Regions from separate parts of the Microbacterium sp. ZOR0019 genome, predicted to be linked through region 1. Evidence: predicted binding sites of a transcription regulator. Region 1 holds the regulator's gene; each other region holds the start of a gene.
The links. Region 1 encodes LexA, which represses DNA repair genes until DNA is damaged. Its sites were predicted from a motif close to TCGAACANNTGTTCGA; they were not measured.

Region 1 (9,640 bases):
TCGGCGAGCAGAGGATGACCACATCGGGGTCAGCAGCGCGTACCTGCGCAGCCGCATCCTCGGGCGTGATCGAGTAGTCGGGCTCCCGGGTGCCGGCAATCCACCGTGCCCCCGTTCCCTGCGCGATGAGCGGATACATCGAGTACGTGGGCGCGAACCCGAAGGCGGTGCGCCCGGGTCCTCCGAACGCCTGCAGGATGTGCTGCAGCACCTCGTTGGATCCGTTGCCCGCCCAGATCTGGTCGGCGGTGAGCCCATGACCGAGGTAATCCGCGAACGCCTCGCGAAGCGTCGTGAACTCCCGGTCCGGATACCGGTTCACATCGCGGATCGCCACCGCGATATCGTCGAGGATGTCACTCGCGACCGCCTCCGGGATCGGATGAGTGTTCTCGTTGACATTGAGAGCGACCGGGAGAGGGGCCTGGGGGGCACCGTACGGCTTCAGCCCGCGAAGGTCGTCACGGAGTGGCAGATCGTGGAGGGAGAGCGTCACCCTTCCCATGCTAGGCCGCTGGTCGGGCGGATGACGCACATCCCGGTGAGGGCTCAGTCCACGTACTGCGCCGGGATCGCGAGCTCCTGACCGATCTGGAGCTCGCCACCACGGAGCACGTTCATCCGGCTGATCTCTCCGATGACGACACGCGGGTCGGCGTTCGGCGCGACCGAGGTGGCGATCGACCACAGGGTGTCCCCGGGCAGGACCGTCAGCGTCTCGACACTCGCGGCGGGAGCATCGGCACCGGAGGCGATGGCGCTACCGCCGCTGAGTGCCGCGAAAGCGATTCCGATGGCCAGCGGCACGGAGGCGAGAGCCAGCAGCACACCGCGACCCCGTGCCGTCAGCCGCAGTCGCGTGTGGGGGCGTGCGGGTGCCGGGAGGATCGTTGCGGTGCTGACGCTGATGGTGCTCATGTCGTGCTCCTTAGCCTGTCTCGGGGCGATGGGCCCGGAGGAAGTTGGCGTAGCATTCGCATTCCCGTCTCGGCCGGGAGCCGTGAATGCGAAGCTACGTTCCGAAGGTATCTTCGAGTTCGAACATCTGTCAAGTGTTCTTCGAAACCGGAAACGCCATTCGCCCGACACGCTCGAACAGATCTTCCAGATCGGACTGTTTCTCGGATACGGTTTCGATGAGAACACCACACCACGGGCCTCCGACATTCGAAGAGCGACGTCGGATCACGCACTTAAGGAGCACCATGAGCGAGTACTCAGCCCCCGAGTCGGAGGCACCGCGGACCCGCCGTCGCAAGAGCCTGAGTCCGAAGCAGATGGCGATCCTCGAGGTCATCCAGAATTCGATCGCCCACCACGGGTACCCGCCGAGCATGCGGGAGATCGGTGACGCCGTCGGCCTCAAGTCGCTCTCGAGCGTGACGCACCAGCTCGGACAGCTCGAGCTCAGCGGCTACCTGCGCCGCGACCCCGGGAAGACGCGCGCGATGGAGGTCCTGATCGATCTGCCCGGTGCGAGCGGCGAGAACCCGGCCGATGTCGCGACCCCCGTGGGCGATGCCGCGCTCGTACCCCTGGTCGGGCGCATCGCCGCGGGCGTGCCGATCACGGCGGACCAGCAGGTGGAGGAGATCTTCCCCCTTCCACGCCAGCTGGTCGGCAAGGGCGACCTGTTCATGCTCAAGGTCTCCGGCGAGTCGATGATCGACGCCGCGATCTGCGATGGCGACTGGGTGGTCGTCCGCTCCCAGAACAATGCGGAGAACGGCGAGATCGTGGCCGCGATGCTCGACGGGGAGGCCACCGTCAAGGTCCTGCGCCGTCGCGACGGGCACACCTGGCTGCTGCCCCGCAACTCGTCTTTCGAGCCGATCCTCGGTGATGAGGCCGTCGTGCTCGGCAAGGTCGTGGCTGTGCTCCGAGCGGTCTGACGTGCTCCGCTGACCGTCGAGGCCCCCTCCCAGATACGTTTCTGAGAGGGGGCCTCGACGCTGCGCGGGGGCCTCGACGCTGCGCGGGGGCCTCGACGCTGCGCGGGGGTGTCGACCCTGCGCGGGGGTGTCGACCCGCTGCGAGGGTGTCGACCCGGGGTGGGCTACACCCGGACGGTCACGTCCTCACGCACCCGGCGCGTCGCCTCGACGATGTTGCGCAGCGAGGCGGTCGTCTCGTCGTAGCCGCGGGTCTTCAGGCCGCAGTCCGGGTTCACCCAGAGCTGACGTGTCGGGATCTCCTCCACCGCGCGACGCAGCAGCGACTCGACCTCCTCGACCGTGGGCACGCGCGGCGAATGGATGTCGTAGACGCCCGGACCGATGCCGTGGTCGAACCCGACCTCGGCGATGTCGGCGACGACCTCCATGCGACTGCGCGCCGCCTCGATCGAGGTCACGTCGGCATCGAGCGCCCGGATCGCATCGATCACGACACCGAACTCGGAGTAACAGAGGTGCGTGTGCACCTGGGTACCCGCAGCGGCACCACCGGTCGCGAGTCGGAACGAGTCGACGGACCAGCGGAGGTACGCGGGCTGGTCCGCCTTCTTCAGCGGCAGGAGTTCACGCAGCGCGGGCTCGTCGACCTGGATGATCGCGATGCCGGCAGCCTCCAGGTCCGCGATCTCATCGCGCAGCGCCAGCGCGACCTGGTTCGCGGTCTCACCGAGCGGCTGGTCGTCGCGCACGAACGACCAGGCGAGGATCGTCACGGGACCCGTGAGCATGCCTTTCAGGTGCTTGCTCGTCAACGACTGCGCGTACGCGGACCATCCCACGGTGATCGGCGCAGGTCGCGAGACGTCACCCCAGAGGATCGACGGGCGCGTGGCCCGGGATCCGTACGACTGGACCCAGCCGTGCTCGGTCACCGCGAAGCCATCGAGGTTCTCGGCGAAGTACTGCACCATGTCGTTGCGCTCGGGCTCCCCGTGGACCAGCACATCGAGCCCGAGGTCCTCCTGCAGAGAGACGACGCTGGCCACTTCGCGACGCAGGAAGTCGTCGTAGTCCTCGGCGGGGATCTCGCCCCGGGTGAACCGGGCGCGCGCACGCCGGATGTCGCCGGTCTGCGGGAAGGAGCCGATCGTCGTCAACGGCAGCACGGGCAGGCCGAGCGCCTCCTGCGCGGTCTCACGCTCCTCGTACCCGACGCGGGAGAAGTCGGCCGTGCTGAGCGCACGATCGCGGACGGCACCGTCACGAACGCCTGGTGCAGCGAGACGATCCGCCAGCGCGGCGGACGACGCGTCGAGCTCGGCGGCGATCGACGCGCGGCCGACGCTGAGTCCCCGGGCCAGCACACCGACCTGCTGGACCTTCTGGTCGGCGAACGCCAACCACGAGACCAGACGCTCGTCGAGCCCGGACTCGTCGGTCACGTCGTGGGGCACATGCAGCAGCGACGTCGACGTCGACGCGGACACGGCCGCGCCGAGCGCACGGAGGGCCTCGAGCCGGTCGAACGCGTGCGCGAGGTCGCCGCGCCAGATGTTGTGCCCGTCGACCACCCCGCCGACGAGGGTCTTGCCCTCGAGCCCTGCAGCCGGGGCGGGCACGCCGCCGCGCACGAGGTCGACGGCGATCGCCTCGATCGGCGCGGCCGCGAGCACCGGGAAGACCTCACCGAGGTCGGCGTACGGGGCGGCGACGAGGATCGCGGGGCGTTGCGTTGCACGTCCGAGCACGTCCAGCGCTCGGGCGGCAGCATCCGACAGCTGAGCGACGGATGCAGGGAGCGACTCGCTCACGAGCGCCGGCTCGTCGAGCTGCACCCACTCGGCTCCCTCGGCGCGAAGTCGCGCGAGCAGCTCCACGTAGACCGGGAGCAGGTCATCGAGGCGCGCGAGCGGGTCGAAGCCCTGCGGGGCGTCATCCGAGGCTTTCGCCAGCGCGAGGAGGGTGACGGGGCCCACGATGACCGGTCGCGTGACCAGTCCCGCCTCGGCAGCCTCGGAGACCTGCCGGACGAGGCGGTCACTGGAAAGCGAGAACACCGTCTCCGGGCCGATCTCCGGCACCAGGTAGTGATAGTTGGAGTCGAACCACTTGGTCATCTCGAGCGGCGCACGCTCGCCCTCCCCGCGGGCGATCGTGAAGTAGGCGGGGAGTCCCACCGTGCCATCGGCACCGCGGAGGTCCTCGAAGCGTGTCGGGATGGCCCCGACGGTCACGGCGGCATCGAGCACCTGGTCGTAGTACGAGAAGGACTCGGGGATCGCGGAGTCCTTGCGTCCAAGCCCCAACTCGGCGAGGCGCTCGCGCGTCGATGCGCGCAGCTCACGGGTGGTCCGCTCGAGCTCCTCCTCGTCGATGCGGCCCGCCCAGAACGCCTCGACGGCCTTCTTGAGCTCACGGCGACGGCCGATCCGGGGATAGCCGAGGATGGTGCCCTCGGGGAATGCGGTCATGATCTTTCCTTTCGGCGGGGTCTAGTGACGCAGGGCCGGGAGGATCCCGGCTTCTGCGAGAACGGTGAGGACGGTCTCGTGTTGGTTGAAGGCGTAGAGGTGCACGCCCGGCGCTCCCCCGGCGACGACCTCGCGAGCGAGGCGTGCGGCCCACTCGATGCCGATCTCTCGACGACCCTCCGCGGTCGGCTCGACGTCGAGCGCGATGGCGAGTTCGCTCGGCAGGTCCTCCCCCGTGAGCTCGAGCACGCGTGTGAGCCGCGCCGGTGAGGTGATCGGCATGATGCCCGGCAGGATCGGGATCGTGACCCCGGCGCTGCGAGCCCGTTCGACGAACGCCAGGTAGTCGTCAGGGTGGAAGAAGAGCTGCGTGATCGCGAAGGTCGCCCCGGCGGCCTGCTTGGCGAGCAGCGCCTCCACATCCTGCGTGCGGTGCGTGGCCCGCGGATGCCCTTTCGGGAATGCGGCGACCGCGATGTTCACCTTGCGGCGGGGATCGACCCTCGCGGCACCGGGGAGTCCGGGGACGGGTGCCTCCTCGTACGGAGCCCGTTCGGCCTGCACGCGGTCGATCAGCTGCACGAGCTGGGCCGCACTCTCCAGATCGCCGAGGTCGTCCTCGGTCTGCCCGGTGGGCGGGTCTCCGCGCAGGGCGAGGAAGCTGAGGATGCCGGCATCGAGGAACTCGCGGATCAGCGTCGCGGCGCCCGCGTAGCTGTTGCCGACGCAGGTCAGGTGCGCGAGTGGCTCGACGTCGGTCTGCGTGCGGATGAACCGGAGCACGTCGAGGGAGCGGCCACCGGTCGATCCGCCCGCCCCGTAGGTGACCGAGAGGAAGTCGGGCCCCGCGGCGGCGAGGCGGCGGACGGTGTCGTGCAGCGCTTCCTCGCTCGACGCCGAACGCGGTGGGTAGAGCTCGAAGGAGAACGGCACGCGAGGAGTGCCTGAGGTCTCGGTCTCGGAAGACATCTTCTCTCCTGGGGACAAGTCGGGCCGGGGACCGCGCACGACACAGAGGACGTCGTTCGCGGGCGGGTGCCGGGCTCGGCTGTCGCTCCACGCTCCGGGGCGAACCGGGGCGTTTCCAGAAACCTAGATCACCCTGTCGGGTCGCCGCACGTGTGTGACGCCGTGTGTCATCGGCCCATAGGCTCGAAGCATGTCGTCCCCTTACGGTTCCTGGCCCTCGCCCTTCTCCGCCGCATCCGTGGCGGTCTCGTCCCCGCGCATCGACGGCGCCCGCTTCGTCGGCTCCGAGATCTGGTGGGGGGAATCCGTCCCGTCCGAGAAGGGGCGCGTGACGGTGCGGAGTTCGTCCGGGGACGAGATCCTTCCCGCCCCCTGGAGCGCACGTTCGCGGGTGCACGAGTACGGGGGCGGCGCGTGGACAGCCGATCGCCAGGGCACGCTCTACTTCGTCGATGCGGCTGATCAGCGAGTGCGTCGACTCGTCCCTGGCACCGAGCCTGTCCCCCTCACCCCGCAGGGCGCGGCGCACGGAGGCCTGCGGGTGCAGGCCGGGCGTCTGCTGGCCGTGCGTGAAGACCTGTCGACGACCCCGCACACCCGATCGATCATCGAGATCCCGGTCGACGGTTCGGCGGCGGACGACGCGAGCGCGATCCGGGTGATCCGGGAGAGTGAGGGCTTCGTCGCCCATCCGGCGCTCTCCTCCGACGGCGAGCGGATCGCCTGGGTCGAGTGGGACGCCGGCCGGATGCCGTGGGAAGAGGCACACGTTCGGATCGTCGCTCTCCCCTCAGGCGACGTGCACACCGTGCCCTCGCGAGCGGCCCTGCAACCGGAGTGGCTCGGCGACGCCGAACTGGTGTTCGCCGATGACTCCGCGGGCCGATGGGGGCTGCACCGCGTCGCTCTCGACGGCGACGTCCCTGGCGCCGAGCCACAGCCGCTCGCACCGGCGGACGCCGACACGGGCTACGGGCTCTGGGTGCTCGGCAACCGCTGGTACCAGCCGCTGAACGACGGGCGGATCGTGGCCGTGCGGACGAACGGCCGTGACCTGGTGGTCGTGATCGATGCGGATGGCGCCGTCCGTCCGATCGATGTCCCCGGGGACGGGCATGTGAGCGTGGACGACGCCGAGGGCACCCGGGTGCTGCTCTCCGGGAACGGCTCACACGTCACACCGGGCCTGTGGGTCGTCGACGTCGACTCCGGAGAGACCGTCACGGTGCGCGGCGGGGAGCCCGTGGACGCACGGTGGATGCCGCGCGCGGTGCCGATCGAGGTCGATGGTGCGCACGGCGGGGTGCACGCCTTCGCGTATCCTCCCGCGAACCCGGATGCGAGCGCACCCGACGACGAGCTCCCGCCGTACATCGTGCTCGTGCACGGGGGGCCGACGGCGCACGTCTCCGGCGCCTCCTCGACGGCGATCGCCTACTACACGAGCCGGGGCATCGGCGTGCTCGACGTGAACTACGGCGGATCCACGGGCTACGGCCGGGCCTACCGCGAGCGCCTGGACGGGCGATGGGGCGTCGTCGACGTCGATGACGTGATCTCCGCCGCCCGCGGTCTCGCCGACGCGGGACTCGCCGACCCCGCCCGCATCGCCATCCGCGGAGGGTCGGCCGGAGGCTGGACGGTCCTGTCGGCGCTGGTCCGTGGCGGGGCGTTCGCCGCGGGGATCAGCCGCTACGGCGTGGCGGATCTGCGGCTGCTGGCCGCGGAGACCCATGACTTCGAAGCGACGTACCTCGACGGACTCGTCGGCCCGCTCCCCGAGTACGAAGACGTGTACATCGAGCGTTCGCCGCTGACCCACGCCGACCGCATCGACGTTCCGGTGCTGCTCCTCCAGGGCGGCGAGGACCGCGTGGTCCCGCCGTCGCAGTCGGAGTCGATCCGCGATGCCCTGGCGGCGCGCGGCGTCGATCACGAGTACGTGCTGTACCCGAGCGAGGGCCACGGTTTCCGCAGTGCGGAGACGATCGTCGACTCCCTCGAACGCGAACTCGCGTTCCTCGGCCGGGTGTTCGGGTTCGAACCGCGCCGCTGAGGGCGGGGCGCTACTCCCCCACGCGGTTGCGCAGGCGCATCGCGCGCTCGGCCTCGCGCGTGTCCTGACGCTCTCGCAGGGTCTGACGCTTGTCGTACTCGCGCTTGCCCTTCGCGAGGGCGATCTCGACCTTCGCGCGGCCGTCCGAGAAGTAGAGCTTCAAAGGGATCAGCGTGTATCCGCCCGCAGAAACCGCGTGCGCGATCTTCGCGATCTCCTCGCGATGCAGCAGCAGCTTGCGGACGCGCTTCGCCGAGTGATTGGTCCAGTGCCCCTGCGAGTACTCCGGGATGTGCACGGAGTCGAGGAAGACCTCATTCCCCTTGACGAACGCGTAGCCATCGCTGAGGTTGGCGCGTCCCTGACGCAGCGACTTCACCTCGGTGCCGGTGAGCACCATCCCCGCCTCGTACGACTTCTCGATCGTGTAGTCGTGACGTGCGCGACGATTGGTCGCGACGACCTTCTCTCCGCGTTCCCTGGGCATGATGCTCTCCTGTTGCCGTGATGAGCTCGATCGATCTTTCCGGCCGAGCAGCCTTTCAGGCTATCAGGTACGGAGCCAGCGGCGGATCGCGAACCCGGCGGACAGAGCGGCCAGCACCACCCCGATGCCGATCAGCACGGGCACGACGAGAACCGCGTCCTGCATCGTCACCCAGGTCGTGATGAAGGGGACCCGACCTCTCAGGTAGCCCTCGACGCCGAAGTGCATACCGGCGACGACCGCAGCGCTGGCGAGCGCCGAGCCGAGGAACGCCGCGAAGACGCCCTCCAGGACGAAGGGTGTCTGGATGAATCGGTTCGAGGCACCGACCAGACGCATGATGCCGATCTCCTTCCGTCGGGCGTACGCCGACAGCCGGATGGTCGTGCCGATCAACAGCGTCGCCGCGATGAGCATCAGCACGGCGATGCCGACCGCGATGTAGGTGGCGACGGTCAGTGCCGAGAACAGCGGATCGAGGTACTGCAGCTGATCCGTCACCTGTTCGACCCCCGCCTGGCCGCTGAAGGCTTCGGCGAGGACCTGTGACTGGCCCGGATCCTTCATCGTGACGAAGAACACCTCGAACGCCTGGTCCGGCGTGAGAACGCTCGCCTGCTCCGCGCCGAGCTGGTCGACGAGCTTGGCGTAGGTCTCTTCCTTCGTGTCGAAGGTGATGGAGCTGATCAGCGGCGCCAGGGCCTCGCCCTCGAGCTGGGCGCGGACCGCGGCGACCTGCTCCTCGCTGGCCGCACCGTCGATACAGGTCTCCGACTCGGAGACCTCCGAGCACATGTACACGGCGACCTGGGCGCGCTCGGCCCAGTACCCGCGCATGACACCGATCTGCCCCTGCATCAGGATCGCTGCGCCGACGAAGGTCAGCGACACGAAGGTCACGAGGACGACGGAGATCACCATCGAGATGTTCCGCCGGAGGCCGCCCAGGGCCTCGGCGAGGATGAGTCCGATTCTCATGAGGTCGGGCCCACTTCCTCGTCGTCTTCGTCGGAGAGGCCGAGGCGGTCGGCGACTCCGAGCTCTGCGACATCCACGTTCGGGAGGGTGATCGGATGCGTGCGGGGCCGGTTGACCGCGGGCGGCTCGACCACGGCGGGCGGTTCGACGATCCGCGCGGCCTCGTCCACCTCGGGTGTGAAGGCCTGCTCCGGAGGTTCGACGGTCTGCGGAGGCTCGACCGTCCGCGGGGACGGCTCGGCTTCGACATCCGGGCCTCGGTCCGCGGCCGCGGTCCGCTGCGCGGCGAGCTCCTCAGCGAGGGCAGCGCGCACCACCGAGAGATCGGCCGTCTGGCGCTGCACCTCCTGCACCGCGGTGAGGGCGGCGGCCGCAGCGGCACCGCGGACCTCCTCCGGCACGAGGCGCGGGATGTTCGAGGTGTCGCCGTAGCCGCCGTGCACCTCGTCGCGCACCATCTCCCCGTCGCGCAACTCGATCACGCGACGCTGCATCTGGTCGACGAAGCCGGCCTCGTGCGTGGCCATCAGCACGGTGGTCCCTCCCGCGTTGATGCGAGCGAGGAGCTGCATGATGTCGACGGAGGTCGCGGGGTCGAGATTGCCGGTGGGCTCGTCGGCCAGCAGCACCTGGGGGCGGTTCACCAGAGCGCGGGCGATCGCGACGCGCTGCTGCTCCCCACCGGACAGCTCGTGCGGCATGCGCTTCTGCTTGCCGTCGAGTCCGACGAGAGCGAGTGCCTCCGGTACGGCCTGCTGGATGAATCCTCGCGAGGATCCGGTGA
Region 2 (9,640 bases), on a different contig from region 1:
TCGATGTCCATGACGGCCTCTCTATTCAGCTCTCGTCGCGCCTGTTCGCACGCGCGACATCCGTACCACGATACCCTGTGCCGACCGGCCCCTGCCACGGCGGCAGCGGACCGGCCCGAGGAGGACCACGTGAGCGCATTCGACACCATCGTCATCGGTGCAGGCATGTCGGGGCTGACGAGCGCCCGCATGCTCGCAGACGCCGGCCAGCGCGTCGTCGTCCTCGAAGCACGGGATCGCATCGGCGGACGGATGCACACCGATCGGAGCGCGGGGTTCCCCGTCGACCTCGGCGCGTCATGGATCCACGGGATCGACGGCTCTCCCCTGTGGGACCTCGTCCAGGCCCTCGGTGTCCCGACCATCGAGTACACGGTGGGCAGCTTCCAGGTCGGCGGGCGACCGATGGAGAACTTCGACGGCGAGGGGCGGGCGATGGATGACACCGCCACCGCCCGGTGGATCGCGGATGTCGATGAGGCCGATCACCTGCTCGTCGAGGAGATCGCGGCATCCTCCTCGGGTGACACCTACCTCGACGTCACCGAGCGGGCCCTCGATCGTTCCGGGTTCTCGCCCGAGCGCATCGACGAGATCCGTGAGTTCTTCCGTCACCGGGTGGAGGAGCAATGCGGCGCCTGGATCGGCGACCTGGATGCGCACGGCCTCGACGAGGATGCCATCGAGGGCGACGAGGTGATCTTCCCGCGCGGGTACGACGAACTCCCCCGGCGCATCGGTGCCGGGCTCGATGTCCGCACCGAGACGCCGGTCTCACGCGTGACCCGCTCGACGGACGGCGTCGTCGTGCAGGCAGGCGACACCGAGTACACCGCTGACCGCGTGATCGTGACCGTGCCACTCGGCGTGCTGAAGGCGGGAACGATCGAGTTCGAACCGGCGTTGCCTGACGCGGTCGCGGGCCCGATCGACCGGCTCGGCATGGGGGTCTTCAACAAGATCTTCCTGCAGTTCCCCGCACGTTTCTGGAACGACGAGAGCTACGTCATCCGTGCTCTGGGCGAGGCCGGGGAGCACTGGCACTCCTGGTACGACGTCTCCGCCGTCAGCGGACTGCCCACGCTGCTGACCTTCGCGGCCGGCCCCTTCGGGCGGCACATGCAGGAGCTGCCGGACGAGGAGGTGGTCGCTGACGTCCTGCGCGCCCTCCGAAGCCTGTACGGCGACGCGGTCGGCGAACCTCGCGCCCACTGGATCACGCACTGGGGGCCGGATGCGTTCTCGAACGGCTCCTACTCGCACCTCGCGGTCGGATCGACGCATCGCGACCACGATGCCCTGGCCGGTCCGGTGGATGACGTGCTGCATTTCGCGGGCGAGGCCACCTGGGGCGACGAACCCGCGACGGTCGGCGCCGCCTTCTACTCCGGGCACCGAGCGGCGGAACGGATCCTCGGCCGCACCGTCGACCTCGGCGAGTTCGCCGCCGGCATCACCGCGCGGGAGCAGAAGGAAGGGCGTTGATCGCCCCGATCAACCGGAACAGGTTTCCGACCTGGCGTTGATCCAAGTGGAGCGCCAGTCGCGGCAGTTCGAGTCGGTCGTCGTCGGCGACCTCGGGCTGCCGTGGATTCGTCCTCTCGATACGCCCCGAAGCCAGCATCGTGGCGAACTGCTCGTTGAGTGCTTCGATCTCGGCATCCGTCGGCTCTTCCCGCAGGCGCAGGATCAGCGCGTCGCCGACCCACCGCAGCGAGTCGTAGTTGTGCCAGAAGCCGGTGATCTCCGCGCGCGCCTCCTCCACGGAGTCGGTGATCACGACACGGTCGAAGTCCCCCTCCGAGATGACGCCGGTCGGAGCGAGGTGGTCGTCGATGAAGCTGCGCAGCCCCTGCCAGAACGTCCCGCCCGGCTGATCGAGGAGCACGATGGGCGTGGGCTCCGCCTTGCCGGTCTGCTGGAGGGTGAGCAGCTCGAACATCTCGTCGAGGGTGCCGAAACCGCCGGGGAGGCAGATGAATCCCAGCGACTCCTTGATGAGCATCAGCTTGCGCGTGAAGAAGTACTTCATCGCGACCACGTGATCCTGACCGGCGACGAAGCCGTTCGGCTTCTCCTCGAAGGGCAGTCGGATCGACACACCGAGCGAGAGCGCGGGCCCCGCCCCTTCGGACGCTGCCTGCATGATCCCGGGACCTGCGCCGGTGACGACCATCCATCCATCACCGGCCAGTGCCGCGGCGACATCGCGGGCGGTCAGGTACAGCGGATCATCCTGCCTGGTGCGCGCCGAACCGAAGACGGTGACCTTGGGCACGCCGCGGAACGGGGCGAACAGTCGGAAGGCGTCGCGCATCTCCGCCAGTGCCGCGGAGGCGATCTTCAGGTCGAGTCGGTCGGCACCGTCCTCACCCAGCAGGATCGCGGTCCGCAGCATCCGCATCACCAATCGTCGATCGGCGTGCACGCCCGCGTCGTCGAGGACGGTGTTGATCTCGGCACTGAGCGCTTCCGGCAGAGGTTCGTCGTTCATGCCCCCAGCGTGTCATGCGGAGATGCGAGCGTGCCCGTATGCCACACCGCTGGTCAAAGACCGTTCATCTGGGAGACCGCCGCGCGGACCTCCGCATGCGGAAGCGCGTGACTCACGTGCCCATCCCGACCCGTCATGTCCTGTGCCGCCACCAGTGCGTTCCACACGGCCTCATCGACCGCCTGAACCGCCGCGGTGAGGAACGGATCGATCCGCCCCCACGGGATCATCCGCAGCGTCTCGTACTCGGCGTCCGCCCTGTCGGGGAACACGGAAGTCAATGCGCCTTCGTTCGCTGTGGAGAACGCGAGCACGATGTCCCCCGAGAAGTGGCTCCCCGCTGTACCGCTGCGTCCCAGGCCGAGCACACCACGGCGAGCCAAGGCGGCGCACTGGCCGGGAAGCAGCGGCGCATCGGTGGCGATGACGACGATCGCCGACCCCGCCCCTCCTGGAGCACGCCGATTCCTCTCCCGCGAGAGCCAGTCCCCCTCCTCCAGGGGATTCGGCGTCGACGAGCGCAGGCCGAGAGCGATCCCGCCGAGGCGGAGCTCCTCCCGGGAGCCGAAGTTCGCTTGGATGAGGACGCCGACGGTGTACTCATCGCCGCCGTACGCCACGACCCTGGACGCCGTACCCGTGCCGCCTTTGAATCCGTAGCAGTTCATTCCGGTACCGCCGCCGACGTTCCCTTCCTCCGGAGCATCGGGCGATGCCGCTTCCAGCGCTGCTCGGGCATCGGCCGGGCTGACGTGGCCACCGTTGATGTCATTGAGGTAGCCGTCCCACGTCTCCCCGACCACGGGGAGCATCCACTGTGCGGCGACGTGCGGGGCGTTCTCGGCGACCCAGGCGGCGATGCCGGCATGCACGGCTCCGACCGCGTGCGAACTCGTGATCCCGATCGGCATCGTGAGTGAACCGGACTCCTCGATCCACGATCGCCCGGTGAGTTCACCGTTGCCGTTGAAGGAATGCACCGCGGCAGCGCATGGCACACCGACCCCCGATCGCCCTCGAGGCAGGATCGCCGTGACGCCTGTACGAACGGCTCCGCGGCCTTCGCCTGCGATCAGCGTCCGGTAGCCGACGGCCACCCCCGGGACGTCCGTGATGGCCCCCGCGAGCCCCGACCGCCCCTCGAAGGGGACGCCCAGGTCACGAGCCCTGGTGGGACCGGTCGACGATTCCGATTGCGACGATGCACTCATCCGCTCCTCCGATTCAAAATGAACGTATGTTCAGAGATTAGATCACATTCCTCGAATTTGCTTGACTTAACCGAAGGCTACCTCTTTACTCAATGTTCAGGTCAAGCCTCGACCGCGACGTGCCCGCCACTCAACCGCGAAGATTCCGGAGCCACAGATGTCTCAGTCGAATCCCTCTTCCGTCCCCACGACGACGACAACGCTCGCACAACGCCGGCTCGGCGTCTGGGCCATCGTCTTCTTCGTCGTCTCAGCGGCCGCCCCCCTCACCGTCGTCGCGAGCGCGGCAGCCACCGACTTCCGCCTGGCGGGGATCGGCGGCCCCGGTGCGATGCTCGCCAGCGGCGTCGTGCTGATGCTCTTCGCCGTCGGGTTCACCGCGATGTCCCGGTACGTGCGGAACACCGGGGCGTTCTACGTCTACGGAGCGCGGGGACTCGGAAAGCCGATCGGCATCGGGATCGTGTTCGTCACGATCTTCTCGTACACGGCCCTCTGCATCTGCTTCTACGGATTCGTCGGCTTCTTCGGCGAGATGACCTTCGCCGCCCTCTTCGGCATCGACCTCCCCTGGACGGTCTACGCCGTGCTGGCCCTGGTCATCGTCGGCATCCTCGGCTACCGCAAGATCGATGTCGGCGCGAGGGTTCTCGGAGTACTCCTCACCGCAGAGGTCGCCATCCTCCTCGTCCTCGCCGTCGCCGTCCTGGCACAGGGAGGGCCGGAGCCGGTGTCCTTCGCCTCCTTCGCGCCGGAGAACGTCTTCTTCGCTGCCGGCAGCGGCGCGCTCTTCGTCTTCGGGTTCGGTGCCTATCTCGGCTTCGAGAGCACGGCGATCTACACCGAGGAGGCGAAGGATCCCGCACGCACGGTCCCGATGGCGACCTATATCTCGATCGCATTCCTCGGAGTGTTCTACGCCTTCACCTTCTGGGTGCTCACCGTGGCGTTCGGCGTGGAGGGTGTCCTGAAACTCGCGATGCAGGACGACTTCCAAGACATGGTGTTCCACGCCGGTGACGCCTACCTCGGCGAATGGGCTTCCGTGACGATGCGCGTCCTCATCGTGACCAGCTTCTTCGCGTGTCTCCTCGCCTTCCACAACGCGAGCTCGCGCTACCTCTTCTCCCTCGGCCGCGAGCGTCTGCTGCCGTCCTGGCTCGCGCAGACCCAGCCTTCGACGCAGGCGCCGCACCATGCCAGCCTCGTGATCTCGATCGTCTCTCTCGTCGCCACCGTCGCGACGATCGTCAGTGGCGCGGACCCTTTTCTCGGCTTCGCGCTGCCCGTGTACTCGATCGGCGTCGCCGGCCTCGTGTTCGCCCAGGCGGTCGCCGCGATCGCCGTCGTCGGCTTCTTCCTCCGTGGGCGCCGCGGACACAGCGTCTGGCGGGTGCTGGTGGCCCCGGCTCTCGGTGCGCTCGGTCTGCTCGTCGGGTTCACGCTCATCGCGATGAACTTCGATCTCGTGACCGGACTCACCGGGCCGATCAATCTCGTACTCCTCGCCCCCACGCCCATCCTGTTCCTGGCCGGAGCGATCGTGGGGCTCGTCCTGAGGAAGCGACGCCCTCAGCACTATGCTGAACTCACCACGCTCGTTCCCGACGACGAGTAGCGCCAGGCACGAGGAGGACACGTGGCCGAACAGCGCAAGCATGCCGCCCGACGTGCGGAGCTGATCTCCGCGACCAGACGTGTCGCGGGTCGCAGCGGCATCCGGGGCACGAATGTCCGGGCGGTGGCCGCCGAGGCATCGGTGAGCACCGGGAGCGTCCTGTACTACTTCCCGAGCTTCGACGAACTCATGTACGCGACCGTCGAGGGTGTGCTCGAGGAAATGTACGAGAAGCGTCGCACCATCGCCGAGCGCGAGACGGACCCTGCGAGACGGCTGGTGTCCCTGATCGTCGCCGGCGTTCCAGACGAGATCAGCGACCATCTGCGGATGGCCTATGAGAGCATCCCGCTCCTGCGCGAACAGCCCGAGTACCGCCCGCTGCACCGCTCGATCGTGACGCGTCAGGTGGATCTCTACCGCTCGACGATCGAGATCGGGGCCGCGCTCGGCGTGTTCCGACCGACCGCAGACCTCACCGTCATCTCACAGAACATCGTCGCTCTCGAGGACGCCTACGACCTCTACCCACTGATCGGGTTGGAATCGGGCGCGGAGACCTACCGCGAGAACATCCTCTCCTACGCGCGCACAGCACTCGACTGCGCTCTGGAGCGCTGAGGCCGAGCCTGCGGACGCCGCTTTCGCCCGACTCCCCCGCAATCCGACGCCGACGCCGACGCCGAGGCCGAGGCCGTGCTGACTCAGCGGTGAGCGAGACGCTCGACGACCTCGTCGACCGAGATGGCGTCGCGGGCACCGGTCGCACGGTCCCACAGCTCGACCTGCCCCTCGGCCGCGCCGCGTCCGACGATCACGATCTTCGGCACGCCGACGAGCTCGGCGTCGCCGAACTTCACTCCCGGCGACACCTTGGGGCGGTCGTCGTAGAGCACGTCGAACCCGGCGGTCTCGAGCTGAGCGGAGAGGCCCTCAGCGACGTCGAACGCGACCTGGTCACGACCGGCTGCGACGACCTGCACGTCGAACGGTGCGATCGAGGCCGGCCAGATGAGACCCTTGTCGTCGTTGTTGAGCTCGGCGATGATCGCCAGGATGCGGGTCACACCGATTCCGTAGGAGCCCATCGTGACGGTGACGAGCTTGCCGTTCTCGTTCAGCACCTTCAGGCCCAGCGCCTCGGCGTACTTGCGGCCGAGCTGGAACACATGACCGATCTCCATGCCGCGCGCGAGCTCGACGGGGCCGGATCCGTCGGGAGCCGGGTCTCCGGCACGCACGTTCGCGATCTCGACGATGCCGTCGGCGGCGAAGTCTCGTCCGGCCACGACGGAGTGGGCGTGCTTCTGGTCGATGTTCGCCCCGGTGATCCAGGTCGTCCCCTCGCTCACACGCGGGTCGACGAGGTAGCGGATGCCGGTCGCGGACTGCTCGCCCAACACGGCGCCGGTGGGTGACCACGGGCCGATGTAGCCCCGCACGAGCAGCGGGTTCTTCTCGAAGTCGTCGGCCGTGGCGGTCTCGACCTCAGCGGGAGCGAACGCCACCTCCGCACGCTTCTCGTCGACGTCGCGGTCGCCGGGGATGCCCACGACGACCAGCTCACGGGTCCCGTCGAGATGCGTGAGAGCCAGAACCACGTTCTTGAGGGTGTCCGCCGCCGTGTAGTCGCCGTCGAGCTCGCGGTTGCTGTGCGACACCAGCGTCTCGATGGTCGGGGTGTCGGGTGAGTCGAAGATGACCGGCTCTGCGTCCGGGTCGAATTCGATCGCTTCGGGCACCGCGGTCGTGAACGCCTCGACGTTGGCGGCGTATCCGCCCGCGCTGCGCACGAACGTGTCCTCTCCGACCGGCGTCGGGTGCAGGAACTCCTCACTTCGGGAGCCCCCCATCGCGCCGGCATCCGCCTGAACGATGGCGTACTCGAGACCGAGGCGCTGGAAGATCCGCTCGTAAGCATCACGCTGCGCCTGGTAGCTGACGTCCAGACCCTCGTCGGAGGAATCGAACGAGTAGGCGTCCTTCATCGTGAACTCGCGGCCACGGAGCAGGCCGGCCCGCGGACGCGCCTCGTCACGGTACTTGTCCTGGATCTGGTAGATCGTGAGCGGGAGGTCCTTGTACGACGAGTACAGGTCCTTCACGAGCAGCGTGAACGCCTCCTCGTGGGTCGGCGCGAGGAGATAGTCGCCCCCCTTGCGATCCTGGAGTCGGAAGAGCAGGTCGCCGTACTCCTCCCAGCGACCGGTCGCCTCATACGCCTCACGCGGCATCAGTGCGGGGAAATGGACTTCCTGCGCACCGGCCGCGGCCATCTCCTCGCGCACCACGGACTCGATCTTCGCCTTGACGCGCAGACCGAGTGGCAGCCACGCGAAGATCCCGGCGGCCTGCGGCCGGATGTACCCGGCCCGGATCAGCAGCCGGTGGCTGGCGACCTCTGCGCCTGCAGGGTCTTCGCGGAGCGTGCGGAGGAAGAAATTCGAAAGACGAGTGACCACGGAGCAAGTCTAGTGAGCCGTGGTCACTCGTCTCGCGTCAGTTGAGCGCGGGGAGGTTCGCGGGGACGACCCCACCGGCGTAAAGGTCGGCCGCGAGTTCCTGCAGAGCGGTGAGAGCGACCCGCTGCGGAAGAGGACCGTAGGAGATGCGAGCGACGCCGAGCTTCTCGTACTCCGAGGCGGCGAGCGCTCCCGGAAGACCGATGACGCTGACCTTGCGCTCACCGATGCCCTCGACGAGCTGACGGGTGACGTTCATGTCGAGGATGCCGGGGACGAAGACCGCCGTCGCACCGGCGTCGAGGTAGGCACGACCGCGCTGGATGGCATCGGCGACGCTCTCCTTCACGGAACGCCCACCGGCACGGACGAAGGCGTCGGTGCGCGCGTTGAGGGCGAAGGGCACTCCTTCGCCCTCTGCCGCCTTGACGATCGCCTCGACGGCGGCGACGGACTCGTCGAGCGGCTTGAGCCGATCCTCGACGTTCGCACCGACGACACCGGCGGCGATGGCGAGACGCGCGGTCTCCCCCGCGTCCCCGTAGCCGTCATCGAGGTCGGCGGTGACGGGAACCTGCACAGCGGCAGCGATCCGCCCGACCATGTCGATCATCACCTCTCGCGGCGTGGCTCCGTCCTCGTAGCCGAACGAGGCGGCGATGCCGTGCCCCGCGGTGGCGAGCGCCTTCGTCTCCGGGAGCGCGGCGACGGCCTTCGCGGAGACGACGTCCCACACATTCACGACGCGGAGGATCTCCGGAGCGTCATAGAGTCCGACAAGAGTCTGGGCCTTGGCTGCAGTGGTCATGTAACCACGGTAACGCGACCCGCGGACGGTCGGGCCGGCTCCAGCGGATCCGGCATCGATGAGGGAGCCCGCATAGTGTGGAGCCATGCCGCAGCGCCGATCGCATGTGTCCTCCTCCGCCACTCGGAGCGAGCTCGCGTCCGCCCTGGCCGCGCTCCGGGAGTCTTCGGAGGCGCCGCTCGAATTCCCGCCCGGGGCGCTCGCCGAAGCAGAGACCAGCACCGCGACCGCCCCGGAGCTCGACCTCCGGGACGTACCGTTCGCGACGCTGGATCCGGCGGGTTCCCGCGACCTCGACCAGGCGTTCCACCTGGCTCGTGCGGGCACCGGCTACACGGTGCGCTATGCGATCGCCGACGTTCCGGGATTCGTCGTGCCGGGCGGAGCGGTGGACACCGAGGCCCGACGCCGCGGACAGACGCTGTACGCGGCGGACGGGTCGATCCCGCTGCATCCTCGAGCACTGAGCGAGGATCGCGCCTCGCTGCTCGCGAACGTCGACCGCCCTGCGCTGGTCTGGACCTTCGACCTCGACGAGGCGGCCTCGGTGCAGGACTTCCGCCTCGAACGCGCACTCATCCGCTCTCGTGCCCAGCTCGAGTACATGACCACGCAGCAGGCGTTGGACCGTGGCGACGACGGACCCGCGGCTCTGCTGCCGGAGATCGGAGCGCGGCGCCTCGAACAGGAACGGTCACGAGGCGGGGCGAGTCTCAACCTCCCCGATGAGGAGGTCGTCCAGGGTGCGGACGGCGCGTATTCGATCGAACGCCGCAGCCCTCTCCCCGTCGAGGAGTGGAACGCTCAACTGTCCCTCATGACGGGGATGGCGGCGGCGTCACTCATGCTCGACGCCGGGATCGGTGTCCTCCGCACCATGCCGGAACCCGACGACGCGGCCTTCACCACGTTCCGTCACCAGACGGTGGCCCTCGGGCGACCGTGGACGTCAGGAACCTACGGGGAGTACCTGCGCCGGCTGGATCGCGCCGACCCCGTCACCCTCCCGGTGCTCGAAGCCGCAGCATCGCTTTTTCGCGGCGCAGG
Region 3 (9,640 bases), on a different contig from region 1:
GCCGCAACGCGGCTGCTCTCGGGCTCACCAATGTCAACGCATCTCTGCCCGACGATGTTCCCGCGCACGTGTCGTTCCGCACGATCCGCTCCAATCCGCCCATCCGCGTCGGCAAGAACGAGCTCCACGGGCTGTTGGAACGGTGGATCCCGCGACTCGACGAGCGCAGCGACGCATGGCTCGTGGTGCAGCGCAACCTCGGGGCCGACTCGCTGCAACGCTGGATCGGCGCGACGTTCCATCCGGGCTACAGCGTCTTCCGGACCGCCACCGGCAAGGGGTACCGGATCCTGAAGGTCCGTAAGCACGGCACGCCCCCGACGGAGCCGATCGCACTCTCCGAGTTGTGACCGTCGCATTCGTCTTGGACGACGGTCAGACGAGGTCGACCTCGCCCTGGAACACCAGCTGGGCCGGGCCTGAGAGCGCGACGTGCTCCCCGTCCTCGGCCGGGAACATGCGTACGCCGAGGGTGCCGCCCGGCACTTCCACCTGCCAGTTGTTCGGTGCCTTCTCCCCTGCCCAGTAGCGCACGGCCAGCGCTGTCGCGGCGACGCCGGTACCGCAGCTGAGGGTCTCGCCCACACCCCGCTCATGGACGCGCATGCTCACGTGCCCGACGCCATCGCGCACGAGCGGCTCCCCTGGCACGACGAACTCGACGTTCGCCCCCTCGGGAAGCGAAGGATCGAGATCAGGTGCGCGGTGCAGCTCGAGGCCGGCGAGCTCGGCTTCCGAGGCGAGCGCCACGACGACGTGCGGATTGCCGACATCGATCCCGAGGCCGGGACGCGTGACGGGGAGCCCGTCGACACGCACGAGCGGGTCGTCGCCCGAGAGCTTCCAGCGGCCGAGGTCGACCTGGTATCCGGTCGCGCTTCGCGTCACGTCGCGCACACCGGCCCGCGTGCCGATGGGCAGGGTGGATCCGGGCTCGATGGTCGCGAGACCGGAGCGAACCAGGTAGTGCGCGAACACCCGGATGCCGTTGCCGCACATCTCGGCGAGCGAACCGTCGGCGTTCCGGTAGTCCATGAACCACTCGGCAGCAGGTTCCTCCGCCAGCGCGGCCTCGCCATCGGCGATCGCCTCGGATCGGACGACGCGGAGGATGCCGTCCGCACCGATTCCGAAGTGGCGGTCGCAGAGGACGGTGACCTGTTCCACCGTCAGATCGAGTGCCCCGTCGGGGTCAGCGATGATGATGAAGTCGTTGCCCGTGCCGTGCCCTTTGGTGAATGCGACCATGCCCCCAGTCTAGAGAGCGGGGCTAGGCGTCGGAGACGAGACGCTTTCCCGTGTTGGCCACGGTGAACCGCTCGTACCCGAGGGCATCGTAGAAGCCGAGGACGTGTTCATTGCCCTCTCGGACCATCAGTTGCACCTTCGGGCATCCCATCGCTTCGAGCACGTGCTCGGCCTCCGCTACCAGTGCTCGCGCGATTCCGAGGCCACGGTGAGACGCTGCCGTCGCGAGGTAGTAGAGCCACCCTCGATGACCGTCATACCCGGCCATCACCGATCCGATCACCTCGTCGTCCTTCGTCACCGCGACGAGGAACCCTTCGGGCTGCACGGCGAGCTTGCGCTCGATGTCGATACGCGGATCATTCCACGGCCGCGTGAGCCCGGCTTCCTCCCAGAGAGCGACGACGGCGTCCGTATGAACGCGTTCGAACCGACGGACGGCCCAGTCCGCCGCACCGTCGGTCGGCGACTCGTTCGACACGCTCACGTCGACACCACGGAATAGCGTCCACACAGGAAGTTCCGATTGCGCGCGACCTCCAGGAGCTCGAGGTCGAGCCTGCGCGGGAGCAAAGGTGCGCCGGAGCCCAGCGTCACGGGCGCATACTGCACCCAGACCTCGTCCAGCAGCCCCGCATCGGCGAACTGACCCGCGAGGTCTCCCCCGCCGACGATCCAGATGTCCTGATCGCCCGCCGCCGCCGACATCTCGGCATGAACGCTCTGCACGTCCTGCTGGGTCAGCCGCACATCGGCGTTCTTCGGGAGTTCGAGTTCACGGTGGGAGAACACCCAGGTCGGCTGGCTGTAGCCCCATCGACCCTCCTCGTGTCGCATGACCCACTCGTATGTCGATGACCCCATGGCCAGGGCGCCGATGTTCTTCTCGAACGCGTTGTACCCCATCGGACCATCGGGATCGACATCCTGTGTCAGCAGCCAATCGAGCGAATGCTCGTCTGTCGCGATGAACCCGTCGAGGCTGGAGGCGGTGAAGAAATGGGTGACCATGCCCTCAGCCTCCCACCACTCACCGACATCGAAGGCGGTCGGTCACGACGACGCGGTCTCGGCTCCGAGGAGCGCCTCCGCGTCCGCGGGTGCGGTCCACCACTCGAGCTCCGGGTACCGCTTGAACCACGAGACCTGCCGACGTGCGTAACGGCGGGTCAAGGCTTGCGTCTGAGCGATGGCGGCGGCTTCGTTCAGAGCCCCGTCGAGCTGGGCCAAGGCCTGCGCATAGCCGATGGCTCGCGGAGCAGTGACACCACGCTCGAGGCCGTGCTCCCGCAGGCCTGCGACCTCTGCGACGAGACCGGCCTCCCACATCCGCTCGACGCGGGCATCGAGGCGAGGCACCAGGTCGGCGCGATCGACGTGCAGGCCGATCACCCGGGTTCGCGGATGCCACAGCACGGGCCTTTCCGGCAAGGCGGCACCGTGTGTACTGCTCCCCTGCTCGAGGACTTCGAGGGCTCGGATGACGCGGCGGCTGTTTCGCGGGTCGACCTTCGCCGCCGCCGCAGGATCCTGGGAACGCAGACGCTCGAGCAGTCCGGCGAGGCCTGCGGACTCCAACTCGCGCTCGAGGCGCTCACGGATCGCAGGGTCTCGTGGCGGGAAGTGGAACTCGTAGACGACGCTCGACACGTACAAGCCGGATCCACCCACGAGGATCGCGTCCCCGCCGCGCCGGTGGATCGCACCGATCGCCTCTCGCGCCACCGGCTGATACCAGGCCACCGCCGCTTCGTCGGCGACCTCACGCACGTCGAACAGGTGGTGCGGGATGCCGCGCCGCTCTGCCACGGGCAGCTTCGCGGTTCCGATGTCCATGCCACGGTAGAGCTGCATGGCGTCGGCGTTCACGATCTCGGCCGGGTTGCCCCGAGCACGCAACGCCTCCGCGAGATCGAGCGCAAGCTCGCTCTTCCCGGTGCCGGTCGCCCCGACGATCGCCCAGAGGCGCGGGTCGCTCACACTCCGACGCGCAGCGTGGGAAGGCCGAGCGAGACCGGTCGCGGGCCGCCCTCTGCCGCGGGCGTCGGGACCGCGCAGGACTCGGCCTGCCCGCGATCCCACGCGTCGCCGCCGCGGGTCCGACGGATGCGCAGCGGAGCGCCGGTCGGGTCATCCGCGAGCAGGTGGAACGGTGCGGCATGGGTCACCGTGACCGTCACGACGTCGCCCGGCCGCGGGAGAGCCGAGCCGTCGGTCACCTCGAAATGCACCAGCCGGTTGTCTTCGGCGCGGCCAGTGAGCCGGTGGGTCTCCGCGTCCTTCTTGCCTTCGCCGGTCGACACCAGCACCTCGACCTCGCGACCGACCTGCTTCTGGTTCTCTTCCAGGGAAATGCGCTCCTGCAGGGCGATCAGTCGGTTGTACCGCTCCTGCACGATCTCCTTGGGCACCTGGTCCTCCATCGTGGCGGCAGGAGTGCCCTCGCGGATCGAATACTGGAAGGTGAACGCGGCAGAGAATCGTGCCTGTTCGACGACGCGCAGTGTGTCTTCGAAGTCCTCGTCCGTCTCGCCCGGGAATCCGACGATGATGTCGGTGGTGATCGCCGCGTTCGGGATTCGTTCGCGGACCCGATCGAGGATTCCGAGGAACCGCTCGCTGCGGTACGAACGACGCATGGCTTTGAGGATGCGATCGCTTCCGGACTGGAGCGGCATGTGCAGCTGCGGCATCACGTTCGGCGTCTCGGCCATCGCATCGATCACGTCGTCGGTGAATGCCGCGGGGTGCGGACTGGTGAACCGGATCCGCTCGAGTCCGTCGATCTCGCCCGCCGCGCGGAGAAGCTTGCCGAACGCCTGACGATCGCCGAACTCGACCCCGTAGGAGTTCACGTTCTGCCCGAGCAGAGTGACCTCGATCGCGCCGTCATCCACGAGGAGACGGATCTCGTTCAAGATGTCGCCAGGACGACGATCTTTCTCCTTCCCGCGCAGGCTGGGGACGATGCAGAAGGTGCAGGTGTTGTTGCAGCCCACGGAGATGGATACCCAGCCGCTGTGCGCGGAGTCGCGCTTCGTCGGCAGCGTGGACGGGAAGACCTCGAGCGACTCGAGGATCTCGAGCTCGGCATCACCGTTGTGGCGTGCGCGCTCGAGGAGGCCGGGCAATGAGCCCATGTTGTGGGTTCCGAACACGACGTCGACCCACGGAGCCTTGTCGAGGACGGCCTGCTTGTCCATCTGCGCCAGACACCCGCCCACCGCGATCTGCATGCCGTGCTTGCGTCGCTTCACCGAGGCGAGGTGCCCCAGCGTGCCGTACAGCTTGCCGGCGGCGTTGTCTCGCACGGCACAGGTGTTGATGATCACCACATCGGCTTCGGCGCCGTCGAGCGCACGCACATAGCCGGCGCTCTCCAACGAGCCGGAGAGCCGTTCGGAGTCATGCACGTTCATCTGACACCCGAAGGTGCGGACTTCGTAGGATCGCTGTCGCCCGTCGTCGTCGACGGCCGCCGACGACGCACTGATGATCGTCGGTTCACTGCGGGGAATAGTCATGATCAACCCATTGTACGAGCCGATTCCACGCGTGTGCCGCGTCGGGATCTCAGTCCGAGTCGACGAATCGGACGCCCGAGGTCGCCCTGCCGAACGTCGCCTCCTGCAATGCCGTCTTCGCCGCCTTCATCGCTGTCGATCCGTTGTAGCCGCGACGCGAGAGCTGCCCCATCAGACGCCGAAGCGCCGTGTCGTGGTCCAACCGGGCGAGCGAACGAGCCTTGCTCCGAGCGAACTCGAGAGCGCGTTCGTCGTCATCGTCGGGTAGCTCATCGAGCGCGACGTCGATAACCTCGCGCGGGATGCCCCGCTGGGCCAGCGCCCGGGAGAGTGCGACGCGCCCCTGCCCCTTCCGCTCTACTCCCGACGTCACCAGAACCTCGGCGAGAGCGGCATCGTCGAGGTAGCCTCTGCGTCCGAAGTCTTCGATCACCTCGTCGATCGTGGCGCTGTCGAGCTCGTGTCCCCGCAACATCTGACGCGCTTCGGAAACCGACAGCGAGCGGGATCGCAGCTTCCGTACGAGCGACTCCTCGGCCGCGGTACGGGCCTCGTCCGGATCAACCTCGTCGCCACCCGACACCTCGTTAGATGTGTCGAGCGCATGGAGACGGGGGCCGGAGCTCGCCTCGCCTGCTCGCCCGGCTCCCGGTCTCGCAGATGTTCCTCGGGCGGGATGACGGTCACTGGGCGTGCCCGCATCGGACGTCGTCCCGAGCGCGGATCCGCGAGACGGAGTGTCCCACGTCGATCGCCACGCTCCGGCGTCGTTCGTGTGGCCGGGCTCGGCTTCCGAGACCACGTCGCTTCCTGCCGCAGCGCTCCGGCCGGGGTCAGCCTGAGGGCGAGCACCGCCGAAGAGAGGAATGATGGGGGCGATCCGCTCGGAATCGCCCCCACGTGTGTCATTCATCAGGCCGGACGACGCTCGGCGAGCTCGTCAGCGGCGTCAGGAGCGACGAGCTGCGCACCGATACCGAGCTTCTGCTTGATCTGCGTCTCGATCGCGAGAGCGATATCGGGGTTGTTCAGCAGGAACGTACGGGCGTTCTCCTTGCCCTGCCCGAGCTGGTCGCCGTCGTAGGTGTACCACGAGCCCGACTTCTTGACGATGGCATGCTCGACGCCGAAATCGATCAGGCTGCCTTCGCGTGAGATGCCGACGCCGTAGAGGATGTCGAACTCCGCCTGCTTGAAAGGCGGAGCCATCTTGTTCTTCACGACCTTGACCCTGGTGCGGTTACCGACAGCGTCGGTCCCGTCCTTCAACGTCTCGATACGACGGATGTCCATCCGGACGGACGCGTAGAACTTCAATGCCTTACCACCGGCCGTGGTCTCGGGCGAGCCGAAGAAGACACCGATCTTCTCGCGGAGCTGGTTGATGAAGATCATCGTGGTGTTCGTCTGGTTCAGGCCACCGGTCAGCTTGCGAAGCGCCTGCGACATGAGTCGAGCCTGCAGACCCACATGCGAATCACCCATCTCTCCCTCGATCTCGGCGCGCGGCACGAGCGCGGCGACGGAGTCGATGACGATCAGGTCGATCGCCCCGGATCGAACGAGCATGTCGGCGATCTCGAGCGCCTGCTCACCGGTGTCGGGCTGCGACACCAGGAGCGCGTCGATGTCGACACCGAGCTTCGCTGCGTAGTCGGGGTCGAGAGCGTGCTCCGCGTCGATGAAGGCCGCGATACCGCCGGCGCGCTGTGCGTTCGCGATCGCATGCAGCGTCAGCGTGGTCTTACCCGAGGACTCCGGTCCGTAGATCTCGACGATTCGACCACGCGGGAGTCCGCCGACGCCGAGGGCGACGTCGAGCGCGATGGAGCCGGTCGGGATGACCGCAACGGGGGCGCGCTCATCACTGCCCAGCCGCATGACCGAGCCCTTTCCGAACTGACGGTCGATCTGGGCGAGGGCGGTCTCGAGGGACTTCTCGCGGTCTGCGGGTGATGGCATGATGTGCTCCTTCTGCGCGCGTGGTGCCGCCTGTAGGCTGTCGCGGCCCTCCCGGTTGGGAGTGACTCTCCGACAAGGCGTATGGCTCTTCGGCTTGTTCTCCACCGTACGAGGGGCCACCGACATCGTCTCGGCAAACTCACGTTCGGTGGACAATCACAGCTCTGAACCACCTGTGCAGAAGACTACGCTCTCTTCGAACGAATATTCGACGACACGCCGCCGATCGCACACCGTGTGCCGTAACCCGCGGACATCGCCGACGGAGTCAGTGCCCGCGCGGCTCCAGACGGCCGACACCGTGACGCCGGTTCTCCGGGACGTCCATCTCCACGCACAGCGCGAGCCAGATCTCACGGGGCGGTGTCCCGTCGGCCAACGCCTCGAGCGCCGTGCGACCACGAAGAGCCGAGAGTCCGAGATCGTTCACCAATGACGATGCTCGTGCCTGGAACTCGGTGTCGACCGCGCGCAGAAACTCGCTACGACGCATCGTTCACTCCGGCACCCTGCTCAGTGCAACGAGAGCTGAGGCTCGACCGACGCCACGAGGTCGTCCGGAACGACGTCCGGGAAGACCTGGATGCCCTCGAGAACCGAGATGCGGTCCCCGACCTCGCGCATGATCGTCGAGATGGGCACATCGAGAGCATCGGCGACGGATGCGAGGATCTCGCTCGACGCTTCCTTCTGCCCACGCTCGACCTCACTGAGGTAGCCGAGCGCAACCGAAGCCTTGCTTGCAACCTGCCGGAGCGTGCGCCCCTTCTGCAGGCGGAAGTCCCTCAGCACATCGCCGATTTCCTGTCGTACAAGAATCATCGGAACCTCCTCCCCGTGTGATCGTTCGGAGTCTCCCCCGATAGGACAGCCAGTCTAGTACGCCTGGCCTGCACGAAATCTACCCCTGCACTCTGTGGTTTGAATGTGAGCACATCATTGATAACCCGACCGGGGCGGACACTATTCCGCGACCAGGTCGAGCAGTGCTTCGAGCGCCGCAGCCACCGTCTGCGCCCGGATCGAATCCCGGTCGCCGCGGAAGCGGAATTCTCTCGCCTGCGCCCCGTTCGGCGTCACGATACCGATGTGCACGGTACCGACGGGCTGCCCGTCCGGCGAATCCGGTCCCGCGATCCCAGTGGTGGACACGCCGACGTCCGCAGGCCGATCGTCTACGCTCACCACTCGCCGCACACCCCCGGCCATCTCCAGCGCGACCTGGGGGTGCACCGGACCGCGCCCGGCGAGAAGCTCGGCGTCGACGCCGAGCACCGTCGCCTTGACGGAGGTCGCATAGGCCACGACACCGCCGAGGAGAACGGCGGAGGCTCCTGGGATGGAGACGATTTCTGCGCACAGCGCCCCGCCGGTGAGGGACTCCGCCACTCCCAGTGTCCACCCGCGTTCGTCGAGCGCCGACAGAACGGCGGCGGCGCTCGTCTCGCTCATGCCCTCTTCTGCCGCGATCCGCGCACCTGCGCCACGATGTAGTCGATCCCACTCGCCACGGTCAGCAGCAAGACGATGATCATGAGGATGAACGTCACCAGTGTCCATGCTTCGAGACCGATGAGGACGTGCAGGGGAAGCAACGCCCATCCCAGGGCCACGCCCTGGAACGCCGTCTTGATCTTGCCCATCCACGCGGCCGCGACCACATGCTCGCTCGCGACCATCAGACGATGGATGGTGATCCCCCACTCGCGCACGAGAATGATCGCGACGATCCACCAGCTGACCTCGTCGAGGATCGCGAGACCGATGAACCCCGCCCCGGTGAGGAGCTTGTCGGCGATCGGGTCCCAGAGCTTCCCGAAATCGCTGACGATGTCGTACTTGCGAGCGAGGTAGCCGTCGACCCAGTCGGTGGAGATGCCGACGATGAAGATGATCGCAGCGGCCCAGCGCAGTCCGGGCTCAGCCAGGCCGTAGGTTCCTCCGAGCAGCAGCAGGACGAAGAACACGACGGCGAGCGGAATCCGCGCGACCGTGATGGCATTGGGCAGTTGCCGTGGGATGGCCATCAGTCGCGCCCCGTCAGGCCCCAGGCGTCTTCGTCGCCCTCGGCCTCCACCTCGGGAAGACCCTCGTACTGGGCCGCGATCGGATCATGGGCCGGAGGCATCGGTGGGACCGGCGGGGCGGCAGGTGCCGTCGGCGCAGCGGAGGCGGCAGGAACGTCCTCGCCGCGCAGCTTCGCCATCACCTGCGGCAGCTGCTCAGCCGTGGCCAGCACGTCCCGCGCCTTCGAACCCTCCGAAGGCCCGACGATCTCGCGGGATTCCAGCAGGTCCATCAGGCGACCGGCCTTCGCGAAACCGACACGCAACTTGCGCTGGAGCATCGACGTCGACCCGAACTGCGACGAAACGATGAGCTCGGCCGCGGCGAGCAACAGCTCCAGATCGTCGCCGATGTCCTCGTCGACCTCTTTCTTCTTGGTCGGCTCCATCGCCTCCTGCACGTCGGCACGATAGTCCGGGCGCGCTTGGCGCGTGACGTGCTTGACGACGGCGTCGATCTCCTTCTCGTCGACCCACGCGCCCTGCAGTCGGAACGGCTTGGAAGAACCCATCGGCGAGAACAGCGCGTCACCCTGACCGATGAGTTTGTCGGCTCCCGGGCTGTCGAGGATGACCCGGCTGTCGGTGACGCTGGTGACCGCGAACGCGAGACGCGACGGCACGTTGGCCTTGATCAGACCGGTGACGACGTCGACGCTCGGACGCTGGGTCGCGAGGACGAGGTGGATACCGGAAGCGCGCGCGAGCTGAGTGATGCGGACGATCGAGTCCTCCACGTCGCGCGGGGCGACCATCATGAGGTCTGCGAGCTCATCCACCACGACCAGGAGGTACGGGTACGGCTTGAGGACGCGTTCACTGCCCACCGGCAGCTCGACC

Region 2: L978_RS09105 (DmpA family aminopeptidase) is a predicted target of LexA. The motif match lies at 3,724-3,739, and genes of this name have one in related genera.
Region 3: recA (recombinase RecA) is a predicted target of LexA. The motif match lies at 6,931-6,946, and genes of this name have one in related genera.

The regions. Positions count from the first base shown of each region.
Region 1 is NZ_JRKC01000080.1:22,848-32,487, reverse strand. Features, by position in the region: gene L978_RS16230 (histidinol-phosphate transaminase) at 1-505, opposite strand, end outside; gene L978_RS16225 (LysM peptidoglycan-binding domain-containing protein) at 550-918, opposite strand; gene lexA (transcriptional repressor LexA) at 1,206-1,892, shown strand; gene metE (5-methyltetrahydropteroyltriglutamate--homocysteine S-methyltransferase) at 2,057-4,366, opposite strand; gene L978_RS16210 (methylenetetrahydrofolate reductase) at 4,388-5,335, opposite strand; gene L978_RS16205 (S9 family peptidase) at 5,526-7,391, shown strand; gene smpB (SsrA-binding protein SmpB) at 7,402-7,878, opposite strand; gene ftsX (permease-like cell division protein FtsX) at 7,942-8,856, opposite strand; gene ftsE (cell division ATP-binding protein FtsE) at 8,853-9,640, opposite strand, start outside.
Region 2 is NZ_JRKC01000040.1:10,233-19,872, reverse strand. Features, by position in the region: gene nusA (transcription termination factor NusA) at 1-11, opposite strand, end outside; gene L978_RS09115 (flavin monoamine oxidase family protein) at 130-1,485, shown strand; gene L978_RS09110 (TIGR00730 family Rossman fold protein) at 1,454-2,494, opposite strand; gene L978_RS09105 (DmpA family aminopeptidase) at 2,548-3,705, opposite strand; gene L978_RS09100 (APC family permease) at 3,863-5,323, shown strand; gene L978_RS09095 (TetR/AcrR family transcriptional regulator) at 5,345-5,944, shown strand; gene L978_RS09090 (proline--tRNA ligase) at 6,028-7,785, opposite strand; gene L978_RS09085 (isocitrate lyase/PEP mutase family protein) at 7,823-8,593, opposite strand; gene L978_RS09080 (RNB domain-containing ribonuclease) at 8,679-9,640, shown strand, end outside.
Region 3 is NZ_JRKC01000004.1:35,423-45,062, forward strand. Features, by position in the region: gene L978_RS00610 (class I SAM-dependent methyltransferase) at 1-350, shown strand, start outside; gene dapF (diaminopimelate epimerase) at 376-1,248, opposite strand; gene L978_RS00620 (GNAT family acetyltransferase) at 1,271-1,735, opposite strand; gene L978_RS00625 (dihydrofolate reductase family protein) at 1,732-2,259, opposite strand; gene miaA (tRNA (adenosine(37)-N6)-dimethylallyltransferase MiaA) at 2,302-3,228, opposite strand; gene miaB (tRNA (N6-isopentenyl adenosine(37)-C2)-methylthiotransferase MiaB) at 3,225-4,772, opposite strand; gene L978_RS19080 (regulatory protein RecX) at 4,822-5,247, opposite strand; gene recA (recombinase RecA) at 5,685-6,734, opposite strand; gene L978_RS00650 (DUF3046 domain-containing protein) at 7,003-7,227, opposite strand; gene L978_RS00655 (helix-turn-helix domain-containing protein) at 7,248-7,556, opposite strand; gene L978_RS00660 (CinA family protein) at 7,698-8,186, opposite strand; gene pgsA (CDP-diacylglycerol--glycerol-3-phosphate 3-phosphatidyltransferase) at 8,183-8,761, opposite strand; gene L978_RS00670 (DNA translocase FtsK) at 8,761-9,640, opposite strand, start outside.